3 regions of the Brevibacillus nigriterrae genome follow, and region 2 is predicted to be linked to each of the others. Evidence: predicted binding sites of a transcription regulator. Region 2 holds the regulator's gene; each other region holds the start of a gene.
What was found. Region 2 encodes LexA, which represses DNA repair genes until DNA is damaged. Its sites were predicted from a motif close to CGAACATATGTTCG; they were not measured.
Positions count from the first base shown of each region.

Region 1: a site for LexA is predicted at 4,558-4,571, ahead of uvrB (excinuclease ABC subunit UvrB). Genes of this name have one in related genera too.
Region 3: a site for LexA is predicted at 3,185-3,198, ahead of ACPW7N_RS17255 (DNA polymerase IV). Genes of this name have one in related genera too.

Region 1 is NZ_JBNCMT010000005.1:19,200-26,822, reverse strand. Features, by position in the region: gene ACPW7N_RS05105 (murein hydrolase activator EnvC family protein) at 1-140, shown strand, start outside; gene ACPW7N_RS05100 (S41 family peptidase) at 563-2,047, shown strand; gene ACPW7N_RS05095 (PDZ domain-containing protein) at 2,145-3,431, shown strand; gene ACPW7N_RS05090 (flagellar hook assembly protein FlgD) at 3,532-4,464, opposite strand; gene uvrB (excinuclease ABC subunit UvrB) at 4,632-6,608, shown strand; gene uvrA (excinuclease ABC subunit UvrA) at 6,624-7,623, shown strand, end outside.
Region 2 is NZ_JBNCMT010000001.1:117,988-125,610, reverse strand. Features, by position in the region: gene nadE (ammonia-dependent NAD(+) synthetase) at 1-767, shown strand, start outside; gene ACPW7N_RS00690 (DUF456 domain-containing protein) at 881-1,372, shown strand; gene lexA (transcriptional repressor LexA) at 1,434-2,057, opposite strand; gene yneA (cell division suppressor protein YneA) at 2,211-2,552, shown strand; gene ACPW7N_RS00675 (DUF896 domain-containing protein) at 2,678-2,878, shown strand; gene crcB (fluoride efflux transporter CrcB) at 2,978-3,346, shown strand; gene ACPW7N_RS00665 (HelD family protein) at 3,488-5,740, shown strand; gene ACPW7N_RS00660 (iron-sulfur cluster assembly accessory protein) at 5,843-6,145, opposite strand; gene ACPW7N_RS00655 (helix-turn-helix domain-containing protein) at 6,303-6,683, opposite strand; gene ltaE (low-specificity L-threonine aldolase) at 6,785-7,623, shown strand, end outside.
Region 3 is NZ_JBNCMT010000023.1:71,945-79,567, forward strand. Features, by position in the region: gene ACPW7N_RS17235 (RCC1 domain-containing protein) at 1-519, shown strand, start outside; gene ACPW7N_RS17240 (hypothetical protein) at 667-945, opposite strand; gene ACPW7N_RS17245 (YolD-like family protein) at 1,150-1,494, opposite strand; gene ACPW7N_RS17250 (YhjD family protein) at 1,481-1,855, opposite strand; gene ACPW7N_RS17255 (DNA polymerase IV) at 1,855-3,105, opposite strand; gene ACPW7N_RS17260 (hypothetical protein) at 3,316-4,896, shown strand; gene ACPW7N_RS17265 (hypothetical protein) at 5,019-5,549, opposite strand; gene recG (ATP-dependent DNA helicase RecG) at 5,607-7,623, opposite strand, start outside.

The sequences.
Region 1 (7,623 bases), on a different contig from region 2:
AAGTCAAAGTGGGACAAGTTGTCACGCGTGGACAGAAGATTGCTGAAGTCGGCTCCACTGGACGATCCACTGGAAACCACCTTCATTTCACTGTTTATAAAAATAATACGGCTGTTAACCCAACTTCCTATTTACGCTAGAAAGCACATAAACAAGGTAGCTCTCTATCTATTCTTTTTGATAGATAGGGAGCTACCTTTTTAGTAATGAGAGTCTGTGCCAATTTGGGACTTTAAAAACAAATTCGTTCATGGATAAAAGAGGGTAAAAATCCACAGTATCATTTGGATAAGTTTGATGATAAGCAGAAAATGCATATTATTAATTTAGCAGGTACAAATGATTGGAATGAAGTAGGCAATGTTAACGAAACCATCATTCCAAACTAATAGGTATGGGAAGAAATTGATCAATATAGGTGAGAAATACGTATGCTATAATGAAGTGGTCATGGGTTTTCCCCTTATCTTCGTTAATCTGCTCCATACAAATATTGTTTACCGGATTGGCATAAACTAGTTTTATCTCTTTTTCGGGGACACAAAGGATGGTGTGAACTTATATGAAATGGAATGGACGTACAGTTTTTGTACTTGTGCTTGTTGGTATGATGGCAAGTAGTCTCCTGACCATGGCGGTAGTGAAAAACGGTGCGGGTGCGTCCGCTCCTGCCGGGGCTGTTGCTGCAGGAAGTGGCTTTTTCAATCTGGGCGGGCACTCTCAAGATGTACCCAAGGAGTTCTCCAAAATCTATAATGCTTATCAGATTATCAAAAAGGATTATGTGCAGGATGTGAAGGCAGAACAGCTCATCGAAGGTGCGATTGAGGGAATGATCAATTCTCTTGACGATCCGTATTCCAACTATATGGATCCGCAGACGGCTGATGAATTCAACTCGTCTCTTCATTCTTCCTTCCAGGGCATCGGTGCAGAGGTTACGTTGCAAAATGGTCGAGTAACCGTAGTGGCTCCGATCAAAGGATCACCTGCAGAGCTTGCAGGAATTCAACCAAATGACCAGATCGTAAGCGTCAACGGAGAGTCGTTGGATGGCCTTGATTTGCAGAAGGCAGTTTCGAAAATTCGTGGTCCAAAAGGTACGAAAGCAACACTGATTATTCACCGTCCAGGTGTGAGTGAACCACTTACCTTTGTGGTGGTAAGGGATGATATTCCACTGGAGACCGTGCATAGTGAAGTGATCGAAAAAGATGGCATGAAGCTCGGAAAAATTGAGCTTTCCCAGTTTGCTGAGAGCACAGCGAAAGATTTTTCAACGCAGCTTGCCAGCCTAGAGCAAAAGGGCATCAAGGGCTTAATCATCGACGTTCGTGGCAATCCGGGGGGTTACCTGGTGGCAGTGAAAGAAATCGGTGAGCTGCTTGTGCCGAATAAAGGTGTCATCGTCAAGATTGCTTATGGTGACAAATCAAAAGAAGAGGAAGTTTACAACTCTACAACAGATAAAGCGAAGCCGTATCCAATTGTCGTTTTGATTGACGGAGGCAGTGCGAGTGCGTCTGAGATTTTGGCAGGAGCGTTGCATGAAAGTGGTGGCTATAAACTCGTTGGTGAAAAGACATTTGGTAAAGGAACCGTTCAAAATACGGTTGAGATGGAAGACAAGAGCCAGTTGAAATTAACCATTGCGAAGTGGTTGACACCAAAAGGTGAATGGATTCACAAAAAAGGCATTGAACCAGATGTAAAAGTTGCTCAACCGGAGTATTATAAAGCAACCCAATTGCCGCAGGATAAAACATTGCAGTTTGACATGACTGGTGTTGAAGTGAAAAACTTGCAGCTTGTCTTGACGGGGATCAAACGCAATCCAGGTCGTTCCGATGGCTACTTTGATAAAAAGACGGAGGAAGCGATTAAGAAGTTCCAGACAGACAAGAAATTGCCAGTAACCGGAAAAGTAGATCAAGGCACAGCGAAGGCACTACAGGAAGCTTTGATCGTAGAACTGAGAGATTCACGCAATGACCTGCAGCTACAGAAAGCAGCGGATGTCCTTGTGGAGCAGGTAAAGGGGAAATAATCCAACTGCAAACAGGCAGGGAAATAATGATAGGCTGTAGAATTTATACCATGGACACGGTTCCGTGGTATTTTTTTTTGCGAGGTGAGCCAATGGCATGGCATATAGTGTGGAACTGTTAATCAACTATCTTACTGCATTCGTTCATTTGCTGCTAAATCCATTGCTTTACGTGTTTGTACTTTTCATTTACCTGCAGTATCGGAAGCAGATGGTTGTTGAGAGACAGCTATTCTCTGCCAGAATTCAGTCACCCCTCAAGCAAACGGTCCGATCAATAGGGATGGGACTTGTCGGGGGTATCATTGCCTCGATTTCTGCGGGATTGCTAGGGATTATGGTGCAAGAGACGGATATGTGGCTCTTGTGGTTCCTTTCCCTTGGACTCGCTTTGATCCGTATCCGTTTTTTCTGTCTAGCTTACTCTGCGGGTATCCTTACCCTCTTGCATATGTTGACACTGCTCGCTCCGAATCCGATGGGTGATCAGGGAGTCGGGATCGTCTGGACATGGCTTGCCAATGTGAATCCTGTGCCGTTGTTAGCTCTGGTTGGCTTGCTGCACTTGATTGAGGCCATGCTGATACGATGGAATGCAGGCCGTGATGCTTCTCCGTTATTCGTGGAAGGCAAAAGAGGAAGAATTGTCGGTGCTTATCACCTGCAATCGTTTTGGCTGACGCCGCTCCTTTTTCTGGTGCCGTCCCAAGCATCCGGTTTGCTTAGTACACCACTTTACCCAGGCTGGCCGCTGTTTTCACCTGAGAATATCGGTCTTGGAATGGGATATGGCTTGATGCTATTGCCTGCTGTAACCGGATTTTCCGATCTGACACAGACCATGGTTTCCAAGGAGAAGGCAAGACAAGCCTCCCGCCAACTTTTCATCTATGCACTGCTCCTGCTGGGACTTAGCTACGCATCCGTTTGGCTGCCATGGTTGGCCGTTTTCGCTGCCTTGTATACGATAGCAGGGCACGAGGGCTTGTTTGTCATCAGCCAAAGACGTGAGCAAAGTGCTCCGCCGTACTTTATTCAATCACCAAAAGGCATAAAGGTTATGGCTGTCTTGCCGGATACTCCTGCTGAGCAGATGGGAATTTTGCCTGGGGAGATCATCGTGAAAGTAAACGGGATTCCCGTACAGGATAAAACACAGTTGTACCCTGCTCTTCAAGCAAATCCTGCTTTTTGTAAAATGGAAGTGCTCACCTATAACAATGAGCAAAAGTTTGTTCAGTGTGCTATCTATGCAGGCAATCATCATCAGCTTGGCATTATCGTAGTGCCTGACAGCTCTACGAATTACTTCGTGGAAGTACACAAAATGAGCCTGATCCAGTTGATCAAGGATCGTATGGAGAAAATAAAATTAGGCGCATAACTGAAAAAAAGGCTGCCAGAAGAGAAAAAATCTTCTAGCAGCCTTTATGCTTTTAGAGTGAAAAATCCTTGTCAACAATAGACAGCATAGACTATAAAAACTAGGCTGTTGTCGGTGGAGTTGCCTGAACTTCCAGGCCGACAATTTCGTTTGGCTTGATCTTTTTATCGTTATCGAGCAAAAACTCGATCAGGCCGTTTTTCATATTCATTGCTTTAATTGTTGCCGTCTTCTCTACATTTTCTGTCTTCCCATTGTTTTCAACAAGTTCGTTATAAACGACTTTATAGCCAATCATTTGTGCATACTTCAATGTATTGTCCATCGGAACATTATCAGCGACTTCGATTCCGCTGATTTTATCCATTGTTACTTTTTTATCCTTATCGATGGTGAATTCCAGCTTTCCGTCCTTGAGACTGAAGGATGTAATGATGCCAGTTTTGGATACCGTATCCGTGTATTGATCATCGGTTGTCTCTGGCTTGCCATCTTTATCAATCACTTGTTCTTCCAAATAGCTGACTCGCTTGCCGATCATTTGCGTATATTTCAGCGTATTATCCAATAAGGAATCATTGGTCATACCTTTAGATTCCAAACCTTTGATATTATTACGGGTTACGGTGTCCTCACCGATTTGGAAGTAAATTTTTCCATCTACCAGCTTCACTGCGGAGATGGTTCCGTCTTTTTGCTCGGTTTTCTTTTCGCCTGTGACCTCATCTTCAGTTACTTTTGTATAGGAAGCTGACTTGCCGATGAGTGACTCGTATTCTGGCAGATTCAATAAGCTGCTGTTCGCTTCTTCCATCAGCGACTGCATCTTGGTCAGACGCTCTACCATTGTCATCAAGGCAGTATTTTGCATGAATTGCGTATTGTCCATTGGTGACATTGGGTCCTGGTGCTTTAGTTGTTCCAGAAACAGCTTCATGAATGCATCTTGATCCATTTCGGAGGAGAACTGCTTTTTGTTTGTATAACTATATTCATTAGGTATATATGTTGAGTTTGTAACGCTATCTGCCATGCAAGTACACTCCATTTCTTATAAGGAGATGAGTAAATAATCAGAAGAAATACCTCTATAAAGATATCGGCAGAATGGGAACAGTTCATTAGACAAACAAATGTTCTTGTTATCGTACAATTTATGGTATAATGCTTTTAACAGTGAAAGGAAGGATGATCGGTCTTATGGATCAATTCCAGTTAGTTTCTGAGTTCAGCCCATCTGGTGACCAGCCAATGGCCATTTCACAGCTTGTGGAAGGTGTATTGGCAGGCAAACGTCATCAGACATTACTGGGAGCTACCGGGACAGGTAAGACGTTTACGGCAGCACAGGTAATCGCTCAGGTGAACAAGCCGACGTTGATTATGGCTCACAATAAAACACTGGCTGCCCAGTTAGCTGCAGAGTTCAAAGAGTTCTTTCCTCATAATGCTGTCGAGTATTTCGTCAGCTACTACGATTACTATCAACCAGAGGCCTACATTCCTCAATCAGATACATACATCGAAAAAGACGCTAGCATCAATGATGAAATAGATAAACTGCGACATTCAGCAACGAGTGCCCTGTTGGAACGAAAAGACGTTATCATCGTAGCGTCTGTTTCGTGTATTTACGGTTTGGGTTCACCGGAGGAGTATAAGGAACTGTTACTCTCCCTTCGTGTAGGGATGGAAAAAAGCAGACAAGAGATTTTGCACAAGTTAGTGGATATCCAATACAACCGCAATGATATTAATTTCACACGTGGTACGTTTCGTGTACGAGGCGACGTAGTTGAGATTTTTCCTGTATCGAGAAGTGAACAGGCGATCCGCGTAGAGTTCTTTGGAGATGAGATTGAGCGTATTACCGAAATTGATGTCCTTACCGGTGAAATCGTCGGGACAAGAGACCATGTCGCTATTTTCCCAGCGTCTCACTATGTAACCGGTGATGAAAAGATGAAGGTAGCTATCGCCAACATCCAAGCCGAGCTGGAAGAAAGGCTGACAGAATTACGTGAAGCAGGGAAGCTGTTAGAAGCACAACGATTGGAACAGCGCACCCGTTATGATCTTGAAATGATGATGGAGATGGGTTTTTGCTCCGGTATTGAGAATTACTCACGCCATTTGACTGGTTTGCCAGCAGGGCATCCTCCGTATACGCTGATTGACTTTTTCCCGGATGACTTCCTGTTGATGGTCGATGAGTCTCACATGACATTGCCTCAGGTGCGAGGAATGTACAATGGAGACAGAGCACGCAAAGACGTACTGGTTGAACATGGATTCCGTCTGCCGTCTGCTCGGGATAACCGACCACTGCAATTTGCAGAGTTCGAGCGCAAAATCCATCAAGCAGTCTATATTTCGGCAACTCCAGGCCCTTATGAGCTGGAGCATTGTCCAGAATTGGTCCAACAGGTAATTCGCCCTACAGGATTAGTTGATCCGACTATTTCGGTTCGACCGATTAAGGGACAGATTGACGATCTGATTGGCGAAATTCAGGCAACAATTGCCAAAGAAGAACGGGTACTGGTGACCACGCTGACCAAGAAGATGTCTGAGGATTTAACCGATTACTTAAAAGAAATCGGCATCAAAGTTCGCTATTTGCATTCCGACATCAAGACGATTGAACGTATGCAAATTCTCCGCTCCTTGCGACTGGGCGAATTCGATGTGCTTGTAGGGATCAACCTGTTGCGGGAAGGTCTGGATTTGCCTGAGGTATCTCTGGTTGCAATTCTGGATGCAGACAAGGAAGGTTTCTTGCGCAATGAACGCTCCTTGATCCAAACCATTGGACGTGCGGCACGTAATGCAGAAGGGCGAGTCATCATGTATGCTGACAAGATGACTGATTCGATGAATGCTGCGCTTCGAGAGACAGAGCGACGCAGATCCATCCAGATGGCTTACAACGAGCAGCATGGCATTACCCCGCAAACGATCAAGAAGGCAGTCCGAGGCGTAATCGAAGCGACACGTGTTGCAGAAGAAAAGGCAGACTATCTTCCGAATACCGATCTCAAGAAGATGCCAAAAAAAGATCGCCTCGTAGTTATCCAGCGTATGGAAGACGAAATGAAGGAAGCGGCACGCAATCTCCAGTTCGAGCGTGCAGCTGAGCTTCGTGACCTGATATTGGAATTAAAAGCTGATTTGTAAGGAGAGAAATGATTCATGCCGTTAGATAAAATTGTGGTAAAAGGCGCTCGGGCACATAATCTGAAAAATCTTGACGTCGTGATACCACGAGATAAATTTGTTGTCTTAACCGGTCTTTCCGGTTCTGGGAAGTCCTCGCTAGCATTTGATACGATTTACGCTGAAGGACAGAGAAGATATGTTGAATCGCTGTCTGCTTATGCGAGACAATTTTTGGGTCAAATGGATAAACCGGACGTCGACTCGATTGAAGGGTTATCTCCTGCTATTTCCATAGACCAGAAAACAACGAGTCGCAATCCTCGCTCAACAGTAGGGACAGTTACCGAAATTTATGACTATATGCGTTTGTTGTATGCACGTATAGGCAAACCAATCTGCCCTGATCACGGTATTGAAATTGCTTCACAAACCATTGAGCAAATGGTTGACCGGGTGATGGAGTATCCTGAACGCACTCGCATTCAAGTTCTGGCGCCACTTGTCCAGGGTCGCAAAGGTGAGCATGTCAAATTGCTGGAGGACATTCGCAAGCAAGGGTATGTTCGTGTGCGGGTAAACGGAGAAGTTCGTGATTTGTCAGAAGAGATCAAGCTGGAGAAAAACAAAAAGCACTCCATTGAAGTAGTTATTGACCGCATTGTCGTCAAACCAGACGTTCATTCTCGATTGGCCGATTCATTGGAGACGGCGTTGAGACTGGCTGATGGCAAAGTAATCGTGGATATCATTGATCAGGAGGAACTACTGTTCAGTGAGAAGCATGCTTGTCCGGTTTGCGGCTTTTCAATTGGTGACTTGGAACCGAGAGTGTTTTCCTTTAACAGTCCGTTCGGGGCTTGCTCCGAATGCGATGGTCTGGGGGTAAAGCTGGAGGTAGACCCTGACCTTGTGGTTCCCGACGTAACCAAGACATTGCAAGATGGGGCAATCGAAGCATGGGAACCGAAGTCGTCTACCTACTACCAACAGTTGCTTGAGTCAGCATGCCGCCATTTTGGTGTGCGTATGGATA
Region 2 (7,623 bases):
ATAGTAAAGAGGAAATTCGCAATCGAATAGAGTTCCTAAAGGCTTATTGTAAAAAGGCAGGTGCAAAAGGTTTTGTCTTAGGAATCAGTGGAGGGCAAGACTCCACATTAGCAGGAAGATTGGCTCAATTAGCGGTAGAAGAGCTACGTATTGAAGGATATGATGCAAAATTCTGTGCGGTACGATTGCCATACGGAGTACAAAAAGACGAAGATGATGCTCAGGAAGCTTTGGTATTTATAAAACCCGACGAAACGATTGTTTTTAACATTCAAGATTCTGTAAATGCCCTTGTATCTACACACCGTGATGTTACTGGTCAAGAGTTGGCTGATTTTCACAAAGGAAATGTGAAAGCAAGAATGAGAATGATCGCTCAATATGCTATTGCAGGAGATCGAAATAGCTTGGTCATTGGGACCGATCATGCGGCAGAAGCAATAACTGGTTTCTTCACCAAGTTTGGAGATGGCGGAGCAGATATTCTTCCACTTACAGGTCTTACAAAAGGTCAAGGCAGAGAGCTTTTGCGAGCATTGGACGCATCTGAAAAACTCTATTTGAAAACGCCAACAGCCGATTTGTTGGATAACAGGCCACAACGAGCCGATGAAGATGAATTGGGAATATCTTATCATCAGCTTGATGAGTATTTGACAGGAAACATCGTTGATGCAGGTGTGAAAGCGAACATTGAAAAACGGTACAAAACAACCCAACACAAGCGGGAATTGCCTGTCACTCCTTTTGATCAGTGGTGGAAATAATACAGACCCTTCTTTTGCCAAGTGCAAGAGAAGGGTTTTTGAAACTTTGGGAAACATACCACGTAAACAACTAGTGTTCACATTGAATGATAGGGTGATTTCAGGAGGTTGCCATGGAGATATTGTTATGGATTATGATTGTAGTGTTGTTCGGGATCAGCATTGCGGGAATCTTCTTGCCGGTGCTGCCTGATCTGATCTTGTTATGGATTGGTTTCTTGCTTTATCAGTTTGTTCTGGTTGATCCAGGAGCAGCGGGCTTGCCTCCGTCGTTTTGGTGGGGGATGGGAATTTTAAGCTTGTTCTCTTATGGAGCGGATTTGTTGACAAACCTGTATTTTGTGAAAAAATCTGGTGGTTCCAGATTGTCATCCATTGCGGGTATTGCTGGGATCTTGCTGGGGATCTTTATTATTCCGCCTTTCGGGATGATTCTGTTGCCATTTGCGTTGATTATCGCTGTTGAAACGCTCATCCAGAAGCAGCCGCTAGATAAGGCGGTCAAAGTGGGGGTCGGTTCCCTGATCGCATTCCTCGGTAGTGCTGTAGTTAAAGTGTTCATCCAGTTGACGATGATTGCATGGTTCTTTATTGCGATATTCTAGTATGAAAAAAGCTTGGTGGCTGCTCCTTGAGTTCAGCTTCCAAGCTTTTCTTATGTAGACACTAGTGAATGTTTCTGTAGACACCAATCACTTTGCCGAGGATAGAAACGGATTGAAGGATGATCGGTTCTAGTGATGAATTCTCCGGTTGCAAACGGAAATGGGTTTTTTCCTTGAAGAAGCGCTTAACCGTTGCTTCATCTTCTTCTGTCATGGCAACAACGATATCGCCGTTGGTAGCGACGTTTTGCTGGCGAACGATGACATAGTCACCATTGAGAATGCCTGCCTCAATCATACTGTCACCTGATACCCGCAGCATGAAGACGTTGTCAGAAGAAACGAGATTTTCAGGAAGTGGGAAATACTCTTCGACTTGTTCGACAGCAGTAATCGGCTGTCCGGCTGTAACTTTACCAAGCACAGGGACTCGAACAACTGAAATATCAAAATCTTCCTGATAACGATCGCCGTCACCAAGTAACTCAATTGCCCGTGGCTTGGTAGGATCGCGACGGATCAGACCCTTTTTCTCCAAACGAGCTAAATGCCCATGAACAGTAGAACTGGAAGCTAGTCCAACAGCTTCACCGATTTCACGGACGGATGGGGGATACCCTTTATCTTTAACTTCTCTACGGATAAAGTCAATAATCGCTTGTTGTCGATTAGAAAGCTTGGACATTATTACACCTCGACTCTCTCGAACCTTTTTCTACATTATACCATGGGATCTTGCGTTCGACAAACATAAGTTCGTTTTTTTCTATTGACATGAACACACGTTCGCATTATGATAAAAACAACAAATGAGAACGAATGTTTGGGGGTAGTCGTTATGGAAGCAACTCTTTATTATCAACCGCAGGCGAAGAAAGCTGGCAGTAAGCGTGTGAAAATCGGAATTACTCGTGGGCAGGCAATCTTGTACACGTTATTATTAGGAATTGTATTTTATCTGATGGGCAGTTTGATGGTTGGGTCTGTAAATGCGGATACCACTCAATATAAAGTTGTTACAGTGAAAGCAGGTGAGAGTGTCTGGCAATTGGCAACGGAGCATTCCCAATCGGCTGATGCGGATATTCGTGAGATAGTTGATCACATCATCGAAGTGAATGGGTTGGAGAATGTTTTAATTTATCCTGGACAGTCTTTGAAAATACCTGTTCGAAATTGATAGAGGTTTCTTCGTTTTTTCCAAGCTTCCTCCCATCCAGCTTTGTGCTATAATGAAATGATAGTACGCAGCGTATCTCCTGATTTTAAAAGGAATGCGTTGATGTGGAAGGAGGGAACGAAATCGTGGTTTCAGATGAAGAGATCAAACGAATCAACGAATTAGCCAAAAAGTCTAAAGAGGTCGGACTGAACGAAGAAGAAGCCAAGGAACAGTCTGAACTGCGTCAGAAATATATTCAAGCTGTACGCACCTCCCTCAAATTCAATCTTGATTCTATTCGATATGTAGAAGATATTGAGGAAGAAAAAGGACCAAAACATTAATATAGCGTCAACCCAGGTTTTCAACGATGAGCACCCCTCTGTAGCGGGTGCTTTTCTGTCGTATGTTGATTGGTTACATAAAAGGTGGGTGGAGATACTATGAATTGGCTTGCGGTCGCTGTTGGTGGAGCTATCGGTAGCGTGCTTCGTTATATGCTTTCCTTGTTGCTGAACCAGCCTAACTTGCCTTACGGAACATGGATGGCCAACGGTGTGGGTTCACTTTTGATCGGTATGTTTTTCGTCTGGGGAAAGCAGAAGGGCATCATGTCCCCTGTTCTCTATATTTTTCTGACAACTGGCATCATGGGTGGGTTTACGACTTTCTCTACCTTTTCTCTTGAAGTCGTTCAATTCATTCAAAGTGGGATGTGGGAACGAGCGTTCGTGTACTCGGTTTTGAGTCTAGGCGTTGGCCTTGTCGGAGTCTTCTTGGGTATAGTTGCTGGTCGTCAGTTTTTTCTCTAAGAGACTCATGCCCTGCAACGCTTTGATTCACACTTTATTTTATAGCCAACAAATCCGTTATTTGATAAGATGGATAGTGCTTTCCATTTTTTAGTTGATAACAATTACACCACAAATGGGTTATTTAAGGAGGGGAACGCTTTGTCGGTTCGCCATTCAGCCTATCAATCGGAGCAAGAACATCTTGACCGAACAGTATCAATCATAGAGAAAGAAATTACACAACTGAGTGAAGATATTCGTGAAGCAACGGATGATTACGTCAAGCAGGTGGTGAATTATAACAAGGCAAAAGAACTCCGCCACCTCGAATATGCTAGAACCAAACCGTATTTCGGTCGTATCGACTTCCTGAAAGAGGAAACCTATGACCTGGATCGTGTTTACATAGGAAAAAGAGGCGTGGTGCGAAGTGATACTTTCGATGCTGTCGTTGTAGACTGGAGGGCACCGATTGCTAGTCTTTACTACAGCGGAGAAAGCAAAGATGCATTCTATCGCATCCAGAATGGGATCGTCAGAGGCGAAGTGAAGTTAAAACGAAACTTTGCAATTGAAGAGGGACAGATCAAAGGGATCTATGACGGTGCGTTGAAAGAGACGATTGATCGTGAAGTAGGAGATCCGGAAGAGTATCTTGATGAAGGATACATCGATGAATTCCTTGCTTCTACGTTAAATGAGAACAACGATGGCAGGCTCAAGGACATAGTTGCTACGATTCAATCAGAACAAAATGATATTATTCGTGCCTTGAAAGATCGCCCGGTTGTCGTTCAGGGGGTTGCAGGAAGCGGGAAAACAACGATCGCACTGCATCGCCTTTCTTATTTGATTTATAACTATCAGGATACGTTGGCATCCAAGCGGTTCATGGTGTTTGCTCCCAATAAATTGTTCCTGAATTATATCTCTGATGTTCTGCCGGAACTAGGAGTAGAAGATGTGCAGCAGTCTACCTTTGTGGATTGGGCGGCCAAGCTGATTAAAGCTGACATTCCAAAAGGCTGGCGGATATTGGACCCGAATCGACCGCTGACCTTGTTCTTTGGTGAGTTGCCTGATCAGGATTCTCCACGATATACGGAATGGCTGAAGGAATGCTCGGTGGCCAAGAATCGAATGCTGTTTAAGGGATCGCTTGCTTGTAAAGAAGCTCTTGATTCATTCATTCCTTATTTGATCGAGGAACATATCTCTTTCAAAAATTTACGTTTCCTATACAACAAAACAGAACAATCGTTCGGGTTGGGCGGAAATGAAATCAAGCAGCTATTTATCGAAGTTTATGCCCATTTGCCATTAAGTGCACGGATGGTTGCCCTACGGAAACACATGAAGCAAGACATTAGCAAGCAGTTTTACTCCCATCTGCGTGAGCGAAAAATTGATCTGGACAAACAAGGTCTTGCCAAATTTGAAAAGAAAATTGATCAAATCGTAGAGAACTATCTTAAGGATTGGCCAACCTTTGAGGCATTTTCTTTGTATCGCATGCTCATGAGTGATGAACAGAACCTTCGCAGACTGGTTTCATCCGATATTCCAGATGAAGTTCTTTCCGATGTAGCTCTTTCCTCCAAAGTGATTTTTGAGGAAAGCCGGTTGGAAGCCGAAGACTTGGCGCCACTGCTTTATTTGAAGGATATGGTGGAAGGGTTGGAGCCGAATGGGGTATTTGACCATGCGGTAGTCGATGAAGCACAGGATTTAAGTCCATTGGAGATTGCTATGATTTCTCGAATGACTAAACAAAATTCTGTCACGATTGTTGGCGATATCGCTCAGGGAATCCATAGCTATCGTGGATTGGATACATGGAATGATTTGCTTGCTGGCATTTTTGCCAATCGAACAGTGGAGTATTACAAATTGGAGCAGAGCTATCGTTCGACTATTGAAATTATGAATTGGGCCAATCGGGTCATTGCTCATGTAAAGAGGCTGGAGGGGACTCAGGCAGTTCCAGTACTCCGCCATGGCGAGGAACCGCAAGTTGTCTCGGTCGCGCCAAATGAAAAACTGGATCAGCTTGTACTGAAAAAAGTGCAGGAATTGACGGCAGAAGGATTTACATCAGTTGCCATTGTTACGAGAACCATCGAGAAAAGCAAACAGTTATTCAAACGCCTCAAGGCAAATGTAACTGATCTCGTTTTGTTGTCTGCCAAAGATCAGGAGTATCCGGGTGGAGTAAGCGTTATTCCAGCATTTCTGACCAAAGGGCTACAGTTCGATTGCGTCCTTCTGGTCGATGCCGATCAGGATCATTATCAGATGAATGAAGAAGAAGCCAAACTTCTGTATGTTGCGATGACGAGACCCGTACATAGACTGTATCTCTTTGCAAATGAGGGAAAGCTTACACCGCTTCTACAACAGGAAAATGAATAAGCAATAAAATAAAACGTGGAGCCATGAAGGTTCCACGTTTTGTTTGAGAGGTTAATTGGGGCCTCGCCCGAAGCCAGCGATAGCTAGAGTCGGGAGGGTTTCTTAATGATCGCCGCTGTTGCCTTTGCTTGGGTTCGTCAAAATAAATCTTTCTTCTGGTATGTAAAGGTAATCAATGACGAGACCATCTAATAGCTCTTCGTCCTTTTCCAGGATGACATCGATTTCTTTGTCAGTTGAGATAACAACATCTTTTTCAGTAGGCGTATCCAATGCCAGTCCATAATGGGCATGGTCACCATGCTTGTGATCGACGTAAGCACGGATTTTGAGTTCTTTATTTTCTTCGTGTTCCAAAACTTCACGTAATTTTTTTGCAGCATTGCGAGTTATTTTGCATTTCATCGCAGTCAGTCTCCTTGTTATTGATAGATTTCATTCATACGATTTCTTCATCTTAACAAGAATAGGGGCAATCTGCAATGAATGCCAATGGTGCGCCTCTTATCTTTTTTTGCGAGGATTTGTATAATGGTACAAAAGTGAGCTTTCACAACACTGCTTATTTTGGCTGAACTTTGTACTTTCTACCTGATTCCAGAAGCCATTGATCGAGTGCGTTTACAGGAAAGAATTTGATCTGATTCACCTGAATGTATGGAATATCTGTCTGCTGAATCAGCATGGTAAGATCAGCCCTGGATATTCCGAGATACTCAACTACATCGCTTTCTGTCAGAAGCTTTTTCTTTTGAGCGATGTTTGCTGCAGGTTGTTCTTCTTGCATTCGGTAGGCGATGCTGTTTAACCCATTAGTTATACTGCTTGTATCCAAATCGGCACTAAAAGACACCCTGCCCAAACCGTTGTAGATGAACCAGGCGCCGATGATAATGGAAACACCTAGAAATAGATAATTTTTTTGTGTCGATTGATTATCCATAAATAAATCTCCCCTCGTAAAACAATGGAAATATTGTAACATAAATCCAGGTAGGAGCGGCTGATAATTTATGGCTATTAATATAGAAGGAGTGAAGAAACTTGATCGATTTACGAAGTGATACCGTTACAAAACCGACAGAAGCAATGATCCATGCCATGGCTACGGCTGAAGTGGGAGATGATGTGTACCGTGAAGACCCTACTGTAAATCGTTTAGAGAGTATTGCTTCCGAAATTTTGGGCAAAGAAGCAGCTCTTTTGGTAACCAGTGGAACACAAGGGAACCAGGTAGCCGTGCTTACCCATTGTCGTAATGGAGATGAAGTCATTCTCGAAGCAGATTCCCATATTTTTTATTATGAGAGTGGTGCTGTGGCAGCCCTTGCAGGTGTGCAGACGAGAACGATCGCAGGGGATAGAGGTGCCATGGCGCCAGATCAAGTGAAATACGCGATTCGTGGGCAAAATATTCATTATCCTCGCACATCATTGCTCTGTTTGGAGAATACGCATAACCGTGCAGGTGGGGCGATTATCATGCCTGAACAAATGAAAGATGTGTACGAGGTTACACAAGCGCATCAGATTCCCGTTCATTTAGATGGGGCAAGATTGTTTAATGCTGCTGTTGGCTTGCAACGGAATGTGCAAGAGTTTACTCGATATGTTGATACCGTTCAAATTTGCCTGTCCAAAGGGCTCAGTGCTCCGATGGGGTCCATTCTTGCGGGAACCAAAGATTTTATCGAGGAAGCTCGTTGGTGGCGTAAAAAACTGGGGGGAGGAATGAGACAAGCCGGATATATGGCTGCTCCGGGAATTTTGGCACTGACAGAAATGGTTGATCGGTTAGCCGAAGATCATCATCATGCACAATCCCTGGCAGATGGATTAAAAGCCTTGTCTCTCTCCGTTCAGAAAGTTGATACAAATATCGT
Region 3 (7,623 bases), on a different contig from region 2:
AGCTCTGACCTGCTCGTTTCTGAAGAGAATCTTTTGCTCCAGCCTTCCAAGACAACAAGACTGAAAGTATACATGGTTGATGAAAAAGGTAAAAAGAAAGACATTAGTACTGACAATCAAACCAAATATGTAACGAGTGACAAAAACATTGTCACTGTCGGCAAGGGTATCGTAAAAGCAGGCAAACAGGAAGGCGAAGCAACCATCACCATTAGCTACAAGGAATTGAATACAGAAGTAACAGTGAAGGTAGCCAAAAATTCTGTATCCAAACTAACTTCTTCACAGAAAAAAGTGACACTCAAAGCGGGGGAAACTTCTCAAGTCAGCCTGAAAGCCGTATTCTCTGACAAAAGTGAAGCGGATGTAACCGCTCTGGCTACATGGACTTCGAGCAAGCCGGAGATTGCTACCGTAGTGGATGGCCAAATTACGGCACTCAAAACAGGCACAGCTACAATCAAGGCGATCTATGGCGGTAAATCGGTAAACGTAACGGTATCTGTGAAGAAAAAGTAACCGGATCGCACAAGAAAACCCACCCGATACAAGCTATCGCTGGCATCGGGCGGGGCCCCAAACTTATAAATCTACCAAGAAAAGCTCTTTCCCTTGTCGGAAAGAGCTTTTGCGTTGTTGTTTATTTGTCTGTTTGTGTGGTGTCTGTTATTTCATCTGAGTTTCCCGCTGTCTGGCGAGGACGTGATGACCGATCGGCAACCCTTTGGCCTCCAGTTCCTCTGCGGTTAGGACGTTAAAAGTCTCGTTTTTGCACGGCATTGGCATCAATCCTCCCAACGGGCTTAAACATTTGCCATTGGTGTCTGTCTCGATTACCATATACAACCCCTTGCACTCTAGCTGTTGAATGAAGTCGGTCCATCGCTTGGCGTTCAGTAACTCTGCGTGCTTGGTTAAGATTACGCCCATCTCTTGTGCTTGCATGAATATCCCCTTTTTCTGTTAAAAACGTCTTTGGCTCGCCAGTTTGTATTGACGTGTTTGCTGCCCTCACTAAGATACAGCGAAAGCAACTTTCATGCAAAAAGCGTTTTGGCACAAAAACACGCAAATTTCAGCCGTTTCTCGCAACCATTACGACGCAAAATGCTGTTTCGCTTATTTTGCTCTTCTCTCTCCTGTTTTCATCTACAATCGCTCTACTTCCAGTAAAACATCAAAAGAAATCCACTTTACACCCTGTAATGTATTCATTTTCAACCGTCTTGCCGCCTGATCGATATGGGTCACCAAGCCACGTATTTCCTGGGACACCCGCCCATCGTAATACTGCAGACGCAGGGTTGCTCTTTCACGCATACCCTCCCACACTGACTGGCTTAACTCCGCCTTCTCATCTTCATCCAGCACAGGCGGCACATATCGAAGCTGATCTTCTTTTAGTTGCAGATATAACTCACGGTGTTCTGGCAACACGAACCGACTGGCCGCAAACAAATTTTCTTTTTTCGAAATCGTCTTATCCCGTTTCACTCGCAACCTCTCTCTCTTCTGTCACCCACATGCGTACACGCTGCTGGCATTCCGCCCGCAGCAATTCAATGGAGTAAACCGCTTCCTGTAAATAGCCGTTGCAACGAACCTGTACACAGTAGAGATGGTCTTGTTTTTTGCTCGTGAGCAGCTCGTATCCCTTTTGACGAAGACAGCGCTTCAGGCGAATATGCTGCTTTTCTGCCCAACAGGATAAGCCCTCTAACAAGGCATGATAAGACAGCGACAGCGGCAATTGATGCATAACTGTCAAATCAGCCATAGCGGCCTTGAACAACAATCCGAAAAGCACACACTCCCGCAGTTGCTCCTGCAAGCTTGCCAGCTCATCTTTTTGCATTATTTATAATGCCCTCCTATCTTGCGTGCCCGCTCCTTGGCCTGCCCTGAATCCAGCAGTGACACGGCACGAAGAATCGCATCTTTTCCATATTTTGCTCGAATCCCGTCCATCACAGAGGCAAGCGAGCGCTGTTTGCTTTTATCCTCAAACAAGCTGAGTTGAATCTCATCATCTGGCTCCAGTTGACCGAGGTGAACGCCTACACTTCGAACCGGATGGTGATCCCAAAATCGCTCAAACAAAAGCAGGACGGCCTGATACAGCGTCATTGCATCATTGGTTGGCTCAGGCAGCTTGATCTGACGCCAAAAGCCTGTGGGCACATCGTAATTCGCTCCCCGACAGCCGACGGAAGCAACATGCCCCATCAGTTGTTTGCTGCGAGAACGGCGGCACACCTCTTCGCACAATTCCAGCAAGATGACCTTGATATCTTTTGCCGTATGATAGTCGCGTGGCAATGTCATATGGTGCCCGATTCCCTTTTGACGCTCATGTGACTTTGCGGATACGGGAGAGTCATCCAGCCCATGTGCGGTTCTCCACAAAACATCCCCATTCACTCCCCACCGCTTGGTTAGAGAAGAGAGAGGAAGGTTTGCCAATTGTTCAATTTTATAAATGCCCATCTGGTGCAAATGCCGTTTCATCCGTGACCCGACACCAAGCAACTTCTCAATCGGCAGCTTCCACAGCGTATCAGCCAGCTCTTCTTTACGAAGCCAATAGATACCAGCCGCCTGTTTCTTGGCGAAATTATCACAGGCCATCTTGGCAAGCACCTTGTTTTCGCCGATCCCGATACGGCAGACGACACCTGTTTCGAGCCAGATGCGTTCACGTATCATTTCAGCAATGCGCCACGGCTCACCAAACAAGGAAGTACTTCCTGTCACATCAAGAAATTGCTCATCAATCGAATACGGTTCAACCAGGTCTGTGAACGCCTCGAAAATCTGTGTAATTTGCAGGGAAACACGAATGTACTTCTCCATGCGGGGCTTGACTACCACCAGATGCCTGCACTTCTGTTGCGCTTGCCAAAGTGTCTCTGCTGTCGCCACTCCATATTCTTTGGCTAGCGGACAAGCAGCAAGGACAACACCACTGCGCCGCTCCGGGTCCCCCGCTACGACGATTGGCTTGTCGCGAATCAGTGGATTAGCTGCCTTCTCGACACTTGCATAGAAACTCTGCATATCAGCCAGAAAAATAACCCGCTTCCCTTTGCCTTGTTGCAAAGTCATTTACCTCCCAGCCCATCTGAAGTATTATGTTGGCCCAGTAAGAGAGAATAAAAATAAGAACATCTGTTCTATATTATAGCAAACAAACGTTCTTATTTATACCTCCATTTGTCTGGAAATTTTTTGTATAGAAAGCATCTGACGGTGTAACGAAACAAAGCAGAGCGACGTATAACAAATATCTTAGTTCATACAAGGGAGCCTGAGGGCATGAGCAAAAACAAAGCAATGGTTTCATTATTCGTAACCGTTTTACTGGCAGGATGTATGACGAAGCCTGCTGCACTGCCAACGACAGAGCCTGCTCAACCAACAACCACGCTGCAGACCACAGCAGAACAAACAACAAGTACAGCTCCTCCCCAGCAAGAGAATCAGGAGGAAATCCAGATTGTCCCGAAGCCAGAACTGCCTCAACCAGTAACCATTCCTGCAAAAGAAATTCCCTATGCTTATGAAAATATGAAGGAGGATGTGCTAATCCAACTCGATGAAGAACCGAGACTCCATTCGCCGATTCGCACCGTAGTTGCAACCACACCGCAGAAATACACGCTCTTTTTCCGCCAAGCGATGGACCCTGCTTCCGTGGAGTCTGCGATAAAGGCGAATACCGATATGAAAGAAGATCATCAAGCCTCAGAGAAGCGCCCCAGCTTTACCTTTACATGGACGAGTGACCGTCAGCTACACCTGATCGTCGAAGTTCCCGAGCTGCAGCAGCCGGAGTATGGGCATCAGTATGACATCAATGTCAAAGGAGCCAAGACAAAAAAAGGGCAGATTCTGCAGGAGCCACCTACCTTTCTCGCAACACTCTACACACAGCCGCAGCTTTGGCGAATCTCATCTGACGGCAAACGAGCAGAGCAGGTGACAAATGAGGAAGAGCCTTACCACTGGAACCAGGTGGGTTTAGGGAATGATCGATATGCCCTCTTGTATCGTTATACGAAATACTGCGAATGTGATGCAATCTACCCTAAATTACATGCGGTTTATGACTTCGAGACTGATCAACTCACCAAATACCCGGTGGAGCTGATGACGCACTACCTGGGAGAAGGCGAGTTTTTCGCAGATACCAGAGGCTTCTTTTATCACAAGCCCGCTAAAGGTGTAACAATGCCGGCAAGTGATACAGTCACCAAAATCAAAATGGATGGCTTTGTCCACGGAGCAAACTTTAGCAAAAAACGCACACACCTCTTCCTTGCCGTAGGAACCAAGGAACAGCAAAAAGATTACGATCTCGTCATTATTGAGCTGGCAACCCAAAAACAGACACGTATCCCCCAAGCACTGAAAGGGGAAGTTCCACATAGCGAAGTATCTGATGCAGAAATCGGCTCGAGCTTCTATGACGATGGAGAAAATGTCTATTTCGCCATGAGAAACCATGAGGAATACAAAGAAAACCGCTATCAATACAGTTGGAAGACAAACCAGGTCACTGCCTGGAATCCTCCTGTGGAGCCTGAGCAATGGTCTGGATTCATCAGTTCAGAAGACAGAGTGTATCAGATCTACTGGAATGGCGGGCTATACAAAGGTACTGAACGAATTCTTGAGATGCCCTTCTCAGAACATTGGCTGGGCAGCACTCACAAATTAGTCATGAGCATCCCTCCTGATAATCTGGAAAGGGCTCCTATAAAAAAGGCAGGACTGCACTTGTATGATGTAGACACCGGAGAATCAAGGCAAATTCTCCAGACCGCACATCCGGTCCTTGGCACAAGCAAAGATGGCAAATGGATATATCTCAATGTTACAGGTCCTCTCCAATGAAATGATGACCAAAACAGAAGCCAAAAAGACGCCTCGGAGAAAAGCTCCTTGGCGTCTTTTTACCCATCCGATAGTAGCTTTTCGCTAACATTGGATGGGGCCCCTTTTTAACCTCATAGTAACTATTGCTTTACCTTTGCATCCCCATCAAGCACATCTTCATACCGCATTTTATCGAAGTAGGCATTGGTGCCGGAAGCAAGCGTGACCCAGTAGTTCAACTGTTTGCTTGCATCTTCCTGAATGTATACGATGGTTTTTTCCAAATCGTAGTCCTCACCTGTCTTCGGATCGTCAACCGATTTGAAAATACCGCTCTCCTTCAAGTCCTTGAGCGAGATTGTCATGTAGCTGTTCGCTTCCAGGCTAATCTCCTTCTCCACCTTGTTCTTATCCACCGGTTCAAAATAACGCAGTGTCACTGTTTCGTTATTCTCCGATTTGTATCCGTTGGCAACAATGAACTTCTTGGCAGATTCTACGATGTGAATCGCGTTGGCACGCTGCTTCTCAGGAGAATTATCCTTTTGCATCCACGTCACAGCAGGAACTACCAGTGTCAGGACAACCCCGATACTTGCGATAATCAGCAAGATTTGATAAAACGAAATACCCTTTTCATTTTGTACCAGTTTTTTGAACCAATCCTTCATCTTCAGTCTCCCTCCCTGACTCCAAACTCTCTACTGTTATTTTCAACGTTGCATCCCTTAGTCAAATACCGCACCTTCCAGTACACCTTGCTCCCGTAAGTACTCACGCAAATGAGCATAGGTAGCATCCTCCCAAAAATGAGGATCTGCCACCAATTGAACAGTCTCCTGACGAGCGACCTCCAAGGCCTTGTAATCACTTAACAGATCAGCCACCTTGAATTCAGGCAACCCGCTCTGTTTGGTCCCGAAGAAATCCCCCGGCCCACGCAGCTCCAAATCACGCTGGGAAAGCTCGAAGCCATCGTTCGTTTCACACATGACTCGCATGCGTTCCTTACCCACTTCCGATTTTGGATCGGCGATGAGCACGCAATACGACTGGTCAGCCCCCCGTCCGACACGACCACGCAACTGATGCAGTTGGGCAAGACCGAACCGTTCGGCATCGTAGATCACCATAAACGTGGCATTCGGTACGTTGACTCCGACCTCTACGACTGTCGTCGAAACAAGAATTTGCGCTTCTCCTGCTGCAAATGATTGCATCACTTCATCCTTTTCCTTGGCAGGCAAGCGTCCATGCATCAAGCCGACGTTGTATTCTTTGAAATACGTCGACAATTGAAAATGCACATCGATCGCATTCTGTACATCCAGTTTATCCGATTCTTCAATCAGCGGGCAGATAACATAGGCTTGTCTGCCTTGCCGCAGCTCCTGACGCATTTCTTCGAGTACGGAGTGAAACTGTTCGTGCTTTACCCACTTAGTATCGATCGGCTTGCGTCCTGCCGGCATCTCATCGATGGTGGAGACATCCATATCGCCAAATGCGGTAATTGCCAATGTCCGTGGAATCGGTGTAGCCGTCATAAACAGCACATCGGGTGATAAGCCCTTGTTGCGCAGAATCCGTCGCTGCTCCACACCAAAGCGATGCTGTTCATCAGTAATGACCAGCCCTAATTTATTGAAAAACACATCTTCCTGAATAAGTGCATGCGTTCCGACAACCACATCAATCAGACCCATTTGCAGGGAAGCGAGTGTATCACGCCGTTTTTTGGCGGTAAGTGAGCCTGCCAATAAAGCAATTTGCAGCCCCATCGGCTCAAGCAGTGCTTGAAGAGACTTCACATGCTGCTCAGCGAGGATTTCTGTCGGCACCATCAAGGCACCTTGATACCCTGCTTTCACCGTTGCATAAAGGGCGATTGCCGCAACCACGGTCTTACCAGATCCTACATCCCCTTGCAAAAGGCGGTTCATTCCGTAATCAGCCTGCATGTCATCCAGAATTTCTTTAATCACTCGTTTTTGCGCCCCTGTTAACGGGAAGGGCAGCGCACGGACGAATTCCCTGATCTGATCCATCGGGATGCTCTGGGCATGTCCGCTCGTCTGTGAGCGTGTAATTTGTCTGAGTGCCTGTATTTTTAACTGGAACAAAAACAATTCCTCAAACATGATCCGGCGTCTGGCCTGCTTCCCCTCATCCATGTCAACGGGAAAGTGAATCAACTGTATCGCCTTTGCACGAGGCATTAAGCGGTAACGCTCCACCAAATCATGCGGCAAGATTTCCGGTATATACGCACCAAATTGATTCAAGGCACGCTCGATTGCTTTGCGCAAAAGCGGCATTGTCACCTCGCCACCCAAGGGATAGACGGGTACCAATTCGGCTCGGGTCTGTGCACGCATGGAATTGTTTTCTGTCATTTCACTGACAACAATTTGCAGCTTATGCTTGTCCCATTTCCCTGTAACGATGATTTCCTTGCCGGGTGATATCTGTTTTTTCACAAACGTCTGATTGAACCAGACGGCCGTTACTACAACACGATCAATCACCATACGGGCGGAAATCCGTGACTTCTTCTTGCCATAAAAGCGAACAGAGGGTTCACCGTACACTGTGCCTACGAGTGTGACCCTCTCTCCATGCTTCACTTCGGTTAGATCTCGAATCCGATAATCCTCGTAGCGAGAAGGGAAGTACTCCACCAGGTCCCGAATCGTCTGAATTCCCAAGACTGCCAAATCCTTGGCCCGCTCCTCCCCAATCCCG